2 regions of the Ruminiclostridium herbifermentans genome follow, and region 2 is predicted to be linked to the other one. Evidence: a T-box and tRNA genes for the amino acid it is inferred to sense, from the RefSeq annotation. Region 2 holds a T-box; the other holds one or more tRNA genes.
The links. The T-box of region 2 lies ahead of pheS (phenylalanine--tRNA ligase subunit alpha). A T-box ahead of a tRNA ligase gene usually reads a tRNA of that ligase, here a tRNA-Phe.

Region 1 (4,853 bases), 1.0 Mb from region 2:
TGTCGATTTTGCTGCATTAAAAATGTATCTTCTAGGTTCAACTACTCTCACTCAAGAGCAATTAGTTCTTGCTGATGTTAATAAAGATGGCTCTGTCAATGCTATTGACTTTGCAGCACTAAAAAGCTATTTGTTAGGTATAATTACTTCATTTTAATTGAATCTCATTTGTTTTGATTAACTTTTTAAACTGTTTGTTGGAAAACAACATTTTATGTATACCTATTTATTATAGCAATAAAAAACGAAATAGCTATATTTATCTAATTGCAAAGTGCAGGTAGAAATTGATATTGTAAATATTAGGTGAAGGACAAGTAATGCAGCCGACACAGCAGCAGTCAGCAGCTGTGAATATTGACCCGATACAGGATACCTTGTTTATAAGGTCGGCGGAAGTGCTTGTTCTTCACCGCAATTTTTTCAGCGTCAATTTCAGGAGCCAGTAATAGATATATTGCACTTGCCTATGATAAAGGCCTATATTTTAGGCTGTTACATTATGGATATAATAATATTTCAATTTAATTACATATATTGACTTATGGTTTTGTCTAGGCATATTATGGAATGGTAAGATTATTTATTAATCAATTAGGTGGCTGGCGGCTGACTTACATAATCTGCTCGCCCAAGCTACACGGGAAGGAGTGTTGAAAATGACAACAATAATATATTATGAGGTATTTAATTTATAATTTAATATTGGACCAAAAAGTATCGTGGGAGGCAAACTAGTCTCTTTTTTTCAGCATGCTTTTTGAGGTCAAATTTTAATGTAGCCTTCGCCTGATATAAAACAAATATTCAATTAACAGAATTCACGATAGGTTATCGTGTTTTTTTATTGTTGTAAAAAAGAGCCGTGGTTACTGTATCACGGTATTTTTATGCCCTTTTGGGATTAAAGATTATATTTAAAATAGCTTATATTTAGAATAGGAGAAAACAAATATATATGAGTAATATAACAATCATTTCATCTGATAAAAATTGGCTAGTGCATGCTGCCGTTGAACAGCTTAAATCTGTTAGCAAACTGCCCGGTGTTGTAAAAGCAATTGGCTTACCTGACCTCCACCCAGGAAAGACTCCTGTTGGAGCAGCAATTATTACCGAGAATATTATTTATCCTCATCTGATAGGTAATGATATTGGCTGCGGAATGGCAATGTTCATGACAGACCTTGAAAAAAGAAAACTAAAACTTGAAAGGCTTATATCAAAATTATCAAAAGGAATAAATAATGTGAATTTTGATGAAATGCTTTTAAAGGAAATAAATCAAGCAAGAAATAATCAGAATTCTCTAGGCCTTATGAACAAGTCAAAAAATTCTGAGAATCTAGAAGAAGTTTTATTGCAAGCACCAGAATATGAAAAAAGTATTTCTTCCCCATTAGGTTCAAGTCTTGGCACTATAGGTGGCGGCAATCATTTTGCAGAACTGCAAGAAACAGAATCTGTATTTGATGAAGAAACCTTCAGTCACCTTGGCTTTGATAAAAAACAAATTATGCTTCTGGTTCACAGCGGCTCTCGAGGATACGGCCAGACAATCCTAGATGAAAGCATAAAGCTTTATGAAGCCCAAAATGGTCTGCAATCAACTTCTTCTGCAGCCAAAGAATATCTTTCAAAACACGATAATGCTATCTTCTGGGCTGCCATTAATAGAGAACTAATAGCATACAGAATTCTTAGGGCACTTGGAATAAACACACATACTATTAAGTTAGTTGACAGTTCCCATAATAGTGTGAGTATTAAAGAATGTGATAACAAATTGCTGTATATTCACAGGAAAGGTGCTTCACCTAGCGATGCAGGAGCAGTAGTAATACCAGGTTCTAGAGGCTCTCTTACTTATCTGGTCATGCCATCTGATAACACCTGCATATCAGGCTATTCATTGGCACACGGTGCCGGACGAAAATGTGAACGAAGCATGTGCAAGTCAAGGCTTGAAAACAAATACACAAAGGAAACAATCAAATATACCAAATTTAAAGGCAGAGTTATTTGTAATGATAATAATCTTCTTTTCGAAGAAGCTCCAGAAGCTTATAAGAATATTGATACAGTAATTCAAAGCTTATTGGACTTTGGCTTAATAAAGGTGATTGCAACCTTTAAGCCCATATTAACTTATAAAAACAATTGATACAGGCAATTTATTATCGCCTAAATTTCTGATGATATCGGACGATAACTCTATAAGTATATCACTTTTTAAAATGGAGGATTTATGTGGATACAAATAAGTTCTGGAAAAGGTCCTGATGAGTGCGAACTTGCAGTAAGCCTTTTTCTAGAGTCATGCAAAAAAGAATGCAAGAAAAACAATATAAAAGCTACCGTTATTGATGCTGTACTAGGACATATATCAGGTAATCTAAAATCGGCACTATTATCCCTGGAAGGCAATGAACACATAAGTATTAGGCCGAGCAATGAAAATCACTCGGCAAATGCATATAATGAAATTATTAGCGGCACAATTCTTTGGATTTGCAATAGCCCGTACCGTCCTAATCACAAAAGAAAGAATTGGTTCATTAATATTGAGGTGTTTAAGAATCCTGACAAACTTAACTTTTTTGAAAAGGATGTAAGGTTTGAATCAATGAGAAGTTCTGGTCCAGGAGGGCAAAACGTCAATAAAGTGGAAACGGCCGTCAGAGCAGTACATATCCCTACAGGGCTGACTGTAACAGCTAGTGAAGAACGTTCACAGTATATGAACAAAAAACTGGCATTAAGCAGGTTATCAATGCTTATCGAAGAAAAAAATACTGAAAGCTTCACAGCTCATAAAAAAAAGCTGTGGATACAGCATAATACTCTCGAAAGGGGCAATCCTTTTAGAATTTATGAAGGTAGAGAATTTAGATTAAAGCAAAAATAAATTAAGAATATTGGGAGTTTGGCGCACCAAAAAGCATTTAGTCTTCTTATTGCCTGCGGACTGCCCACGGATGGTTTACCTGCCTGGCTTTCATCTATAACTGTATAGTATAATTTTGCGGGAGTTTAGGGACTAAGTGCTTTTATTTTGGAGGCGCCACCCGGATATTGAACAGGTTCAAATCCTAATACATTTTGTGAATAAAAAAAGTATTTAGCTTTTTCAACTAAGTACTTTTCATGGAGGCGCCACCCGGATATTGAACAGGTTCAAATCCTAATACATTTTGTGAATAAAAAAAGTACTTAGCTTTTTCAACTAAGTACTTTTCATGGAGGCGCCACCCGGATATTGAACAGGTTCAAATCCTAATACATTTTGTGAATAAAAAAAGTACTTAGCTTTTTCAACTAAGTACTTTTCATGGAGGCGCCACCCGGATTTGAACCGGGGAATAAAGGTTTTGCAGACCTTGGCCTTACCACTTGGCTATAGCGCCGTTAAATTGAGACAGACTACATTTGCAATCTGCCTCTTAGTTTGGAGCGGGTTAAGAGATTCGAACTCTCGACTTTCACCTTGGCAAGGTGACACTCTACCACTGAGTTAAACCCGCATGTAAATTGCAAAAACTTTCGGTTTACTTTGATATGTATCCTGTTCTGTACTCTTCATTTGTTAATATAAAGTCTGAGTACTCAACAGTGGCTTTCATTGTATTCCTTGTTTTTTCAATTTAGTATTGGTGCCCAGAGCCGGAATCGAACCAGCGACACGGGGATTTTCAGTCCCCTGCTCTACCGACTGAGCTATCTGGGCAAATTGGCGACCCGGAACGGGCTCGAACCGTCGACCTCCAGCGTGACAGGCTGGCATTCTAACCAACTGAACTACCGGGCCAATTTGTATGTCTTTCACGGAGTTTGGTGGGAACTATAGGGCTCGAACCTATGACCCTCTGCTTGTAAGGCAGATGCTCTCCCAGCTGAGCTAAGCTCCCAAGGCTTAACTCCGTGAGCGACAATTGATAGTATACAAGACAATGTTAATAAAGTCAACACCTTTTTTTAGCTTTTTTAAAAATTATTTTTATCTTACGTTATAATACTCCATAATGCTTCAAAAATCTAAAAATATTACATTTTATTTCTTATTCTGAATCTCCATAACTAGCTTTTCTATATCATTGTGAGTGAAGTTATATTTTGTATTACAAAAATGGCAATGAAGTTCTGCACCCTTACCATCTTCAAGTATTTCAAGCAAGTCATCTTTTCCAATACTAATCAAATTTCTTTCCATCCTATCTCTTGAACAGGTGCAAGTAAAGCTGCAAGGTACTTTTTCAATAACTTTTGGATCCATTCCATCTAGTAAACGCTCTAAAATCTCTTCTGGAGTAGTTCCCTCTGACAATAGCTTTGATATAGGAGGAAATCCTATTAACCTCTCCTCTAGCTTCTCAATTACCTCCTCTTCTGTTCCTGGCATAAGCTGAATTATAAAGCCACCTGCACATTTAACACCACTTGCATCCACCAATACTCCTAATGATACCGTTGATGGCACTTGTTCAGAAGTAGCAAAATAGTATGTTAAATCATCAGCTATTTCACCAGAAACCAAATCAGAAAATCCCACATATGGTTCTTTTAAGCCCATATCCTTGATAACATTTATATGTCCATAGCCCACAGCTGTTCTTATATCTAATTTACCACGTTCAGTTAATGGCAAATCAACACTAGGGTTATGAACATATCCCCTAACATTAGCTTTTGAGTCTGATGCAACCACAATGCCTCCAAGAGGCCCATCACCCTTAATTTGAATTGTAAGCTTATCTTTATCGCCCTTTAACATTTTTGACATCATTCCAGCCGCTGTAAGCGTCCTACCTAATGCGGATGTAGCTATTGGCGAAAGTCCGTGTATTTGTCTAGCT
Region 2 (4,853 bases):
AACTGCAATAAAACATATGCATTTTTTGAATTGCGACATTATTATCAAAGTTGTTTCATATTTATTTTTAGTTATAATACTTTTATACTTTTTTATTATGTTGATTATTTCCACATTCCCTTATTCATCTGGCACTACTTTTTTTAGTAATTAGTTCATGTTTTAAGTATGTTAACAATTCTTAAAATATCTTTTCAAATCTTTTTATATTTTATGGTTATAGTGTAAAGTTGAAATAATAAAAATCCACTCTTGAATGTTTAAATTTATATTGCTATAATAATCTACATATAACTGGTTGTAAAAAATACCGTTTTATTGAAAGCTGGTATGATAATTAAATAAATAAAGGCAATGATGGAGAAAAGTAAGCGAGAGCAGGATGTTGCAGAGATAAGGTATCATCGGCTGAAAGTACCTTTAACAGACTACTTGCCCAAGTTCCCTCCGGAGCTGCAGCTTTGAACAGTATAGTGTATATTATATGATTTGATATTTTTGTCGAATAGTTATTGTTTTATCAAATTATACACTGTATTAATGTAGGAGCTGCCGGTTAAAGCCGTTAAAATTACAAGAGTTTAGTTTATATAGTTTTGTTGCTTGAAATAATAATCAAGCTGTGTTTTAGTAAAACTTAACTATATTGCTGAAAAATCTGGGTGGTACCGCGAAAAATGCTTTCGTCCCTTTGTTGGGATGAAGGCTTTATTTTTTGTTTTCATTTGATTTGAAATTGAAAATGAAATTGAAAAAAACTCAACTTTAAGATTTTAGTTGTTGGTATTAATTGTTGGTTTTCAAACTTATTATTTAAAAATTGGTTCAAACCTAGAATATGGGAATTGGTCTATGTCAGGAACTTGCTGGATACTATGCTTATTAAGATTGTGGATATATATGGATATAATATGAAAGGAGATAATAGACGTGATTGAGAAAATCAGTAATTTAAGGGATGCGGCTCTTAGCAAAATAAAAGCAGCTGCCACAAGTAATGAGGTTGAAGAACTTAGAGTAAAACTCTTAGGAAAAAAGGGTGAATTGACAGAAATGCTCAAGGATCTCAAGAACATGGCTATTGAAGAGAGAAAGCAGTTTGGTCAAGAGGCAAATGAGCTTAAAAATGAATTGAGTGAATTATTGGAGGCAAAATTTAAGGAGATAAGTAATAATGATGTCAAAAAGTCATTGAGCAAGGGTTCAAGCTTTGATATTTCATTACCTGGTACAAAATTCCAAGTAGGTTCACTACATCCAGTTACTATTGTTCAAAAAGAAGTAGAAAAAATATTTACAGGTATGGGCTTTAATATAGTTGACGGACCTGAGGTAGAAGAGGAGTTTTTCAACTTTGAGGCACTCAATATACCAAAAAACCATCCTGCCAGAGATATGCAAGATACTTACTGGCTTGAAAATGGCTCGCTGCTTAGAACTCATACTTCACCATGTCAGGTAAGAGCTATGCAAAAATACGGAGCACCACTTAAGGTAATAGCTCCTGGCAGATGCTTCAGAAATGAAAGCACTGATGCTTCACATGAAAATACTTTCTTCCAGCTTGAAGGAATGATGATAGATAAAAATGTTTCTATTGCAAACTTAATATATGTAATGAAAATACTGCTGTCAGAGATATTCAAAAGAGATGTTAAGGTTAGATTAAGACCTGGATTTTTCCCATTTGTTGAACCTGGCTTTGAATTGGATCTTAACTGTATGATATGTGGTGGTTCTGGTTGTCCTACTTGTAAACATTCAGGTTGGATAGAATTGTTACCTTGTGGAATGGTTCATCCGAATGTTCTGCGTGCAGGAGGTATTGACCCTGAAGAATATACGGGCTTTGCTTTTGGTGTAGGATTGACAAGACTTGCAATGATGAAATATGGAATCAGTGACATTCGTATTCTCAACTCGGGAGATTTGAGAGCAATGGAACAATTTTCGGTAAGATAGGGGGAAAGTAAATTGAAAATTTCATTAAATTGGATAAAGGATTATGTTAATTTAGATGGTATAGATATAAAAGAACTTTGGTATAGATTCACAATGTCTACAGCAGAAGTTGAAGATGTAGAATTTGTTGGTCAGGACATTCAGAATGTTGTAGTTGGCAAGGTAATCAGCGTTGTTCCACATCCAGAGTCTAAAAAGCTTAAAATTACTCAAGTTGATTCAGGTGACGGAATACTGCAAGTAGTATGCGGAGCTCCAAATGTTACAGAAGGCATTTTAGTTCCATTAGCAAAAATAGGCGGTTCTGTTAAAAAGCTTCCTAAGCTTGGAAAAGTGAAATTGGTAGGGGTAGAAAGCTATGGTATGCTTTGTTCAGCTCAAGAATTGGGCATTAGCGATGACCACAGTGGACTTTTGATTTTAGAAGGAGATTATGCACCAGGTACAGACATTAAATCTATAATTGATATTGATGATGTTATTATAGAGATAGACAATAAATCTCTAACAAACAGACCAGATTTATGGGGACATTATGGTATTGCGCGTGAAATTGCAGCTATTTATGGCAGAGAACTAAAGCCAATGCAACTAGACAGCTTAGCTGGTTCAGAGGGTAAGGATAAAGTTGATATTAATGTTGAAGATACAGAAAAATGTCTCAGATATTCCAGCATAAAAATAGATGGAGCCACTAATTTACAAACATCAATGAACATGAAGGTAAGACTGTTTTACTGTGGAATGAGACCAATTTCACCATTAGTTGATTTGACCAACTACTTAATGCTTGAACTTGGACAGCCAATGCACGCATTTGACAGCAGACAGGTGGAAAGCGGAATTGTTGTTAGGTCTACAAAAGAACCTACTCTGTTCAAGACACTTGACGGCACTGAAAGAAATTTGCCTGAGGATGTATTGCTTATTTGTAATAAGGAAAGACCAGTAGCTATAGCTGGTATTATGGGGGGAGAAAACTCCGAAGTGTTGGAGGACACAACATCTATTTTACTAGAATCGGCTACATTTGATGGTCCTTCAATAAGAAAGGGTTCAACAAAAATTGGACTTCGTACTGAGGCAAGTGCTCGTTATGAAAAGTGCCTTGACCCTAATATTACAGTTACTGCAATTCAACGATTTGTTAAACTGTTAAAGGATATGAACCCAAATATTAATTTTGCTTCAGCTTTATCTGATGTTTATTGCCAAAAGCTAGAGCCGATTGACATCACAATTACAAAGCCTTATATTGACAGGTATATTGGAAACGACCTACCTCAAGAAAAAATGGTTGAAATATTGAGATCATTGGAATTCAAAGTGGATGTTGAGGGTGATACTTTCAAAATAAAAGTCCCAACCTTCAGAGCAACAAAGGATATTACAATGAAGGTTGATATTATAGAAGAAATCACTAGAATATATGGCTATGATAATATAGTTCCACAAACCTTGGATATCGCTTTAAAGCCTCTTGAATATAACGAGGATAGGCTTTTAGACCACAAAATTAAAGAACTGCTTTCTGAGAGATTTGGTGCAAGCGAGGTAATGAGTTATATTTGGTATGACAATACCTATAATGCCAAGATGGGAATTGAAACTAATGGACAGGTAAAAATTCTGAATCCACAAGCACAGGACGCTAACACCTTAAGGGAAAGCATGGTTCCTTGTATGTTGGGCTTTGCTGAGAAAAATGAAAAGGTATATGAGGAATTTTCTATTTTTGAAATTGGAAGTGTATTTACTGCTGCAAATCCAAAGGAAAAATGTGAACAACACAAAAATGTTTGTATATTGCTAGGAAGTAAGATTAAGAGTGAAGATGAATTGTTCTATGATTTGAAGGGAATAATGACTTATTTAGCTAAGACCTTAAAAAATATTACACCTGAGTTTACTGCATGTACAAGTGCATTTAATTGGGTTCATCCAATGAAATCTGTTGATATAAGTTATAATGGTAAGTTAATGGGTTATATAAGTGTAGTGCATCCTTCAATTAAGAAGAATATCGGTAAAAAGATAAATGTAGCAGTATTGGAAATAAACAGAGAACTTCTGCAAGCTATAGACTATGCTTCAATTAAATATAAGGATTTATCAAAATTCCCTGAAGTTAAGCTTGACTACAGCTTCTTAGTTGATAATGGAGTTACATTTGACAAGCTGGTTGAAGATATTCGCGGATTTAAGTCTGAACTTTTAAATAGCTTTGAGTTTGTGACCATTTATACAGGCAAAGGCTTACCAGAAGGCAAGAAGAGTATGACCTTCAGATTTGTTATAGGCTCTAACGAAAAGACTCTTACCAGCGATGAAATAAATGGATTTGCGAAGAGTATAATAGATTATATGGCTGGATTGGGCTATACGTTGAGATAACAGAAGAAAAAATATAAAATTATTTGAATAAAAATCATATCTCAAATGGCACTTAAATGTTTTACGTTAGGTAGAAATATAAATATGTATTGATAAAAATACTAGGTTTTAAAAAGCCTCTAAAAGATTAGTGATTAATACATCATTTAGAGGCTTTCTAGTTATTTGAAATTAACTATTATAGAATTAACTACTATGAGAATAACTACTATAGAATAACTACCCTTAGTTGAAAATCTCCAGTATCAAAATTTATCTTACTGTCCAAACTTTGTCTGATAAATACATGTTACCTGAATAATCTGAAATATTATTAACTTGTCTTACTGTTGTTTTTGCTGGAGTATTGTCTTTATTTGCTTTTATAGATAATACTACTTCATTTTTATTTACAGCATTTGAAATAGATGTTACAGTATATCCCTCAACCTCAAAAGTCAAAACAGAAAGAGAAAATTCTAAAATTGGTTCGCTAAAGGTTATAGTTATTGTTCCAG

Region 1: it encodes a tRNA-Phe, which carries the amino acid that the T-box ahead of pheS (phenylalanine--tRNA ligase subunit alpha) is inferred to sense. The anticodon was not compared.

Annotation. Positions count from the first base shown of each region.
Region 1 is NZ_CP061336.1:725,026-729,878, reverse strand. It holds gene EHE19_RS03140 (VPS10 domain-containing protein) at 1-157, shown strand, start outside; gene EHE19_RS03135 (RNA ligase RtcB family protein) at 959-2,164, shown strand; gene prfH (peptide chain release factor H) at 2,249-2,908, shown strand; tRNA gene EHE19_RS03125 (tRNA-Cys) at 3,333-3,407, opposite strand; tRNA gene EHE19_RS03120 (tRNA-Gly) at 3,450-3,524, opposite strand; tRNA gene EHE19_RS03115 (tRNA-Phe) at 3,652-3,727, opposite strand; tRNA gene EHE19_RS03110 (tRNA-Asp) at 3,732-3,808, opposite strand; tRNA gene EHE19_RS03105 (tRNA-Val) at 3,833-3,908, opposite strand; gene hslO (Hsp33 family molecular chaperone HslO) at 4,052-4,853, opposite strand, start outside.
Region 2 is NZ_CP061336.1:1,764,874-1,769,726, forward strand. It holds T-box leader at 346-694, shown strand; gene pheS (phenylalanine--tRNA ligase subunit alpha) at 931-1,962, shown strand; gene pheT (phenylalanine--tRNA ligase subunit beta) at 1,975-4,356, shown strand; gene EHE19_RS07410 (hypothetical protein) at 4,609-4,853, opposite strand, start outside.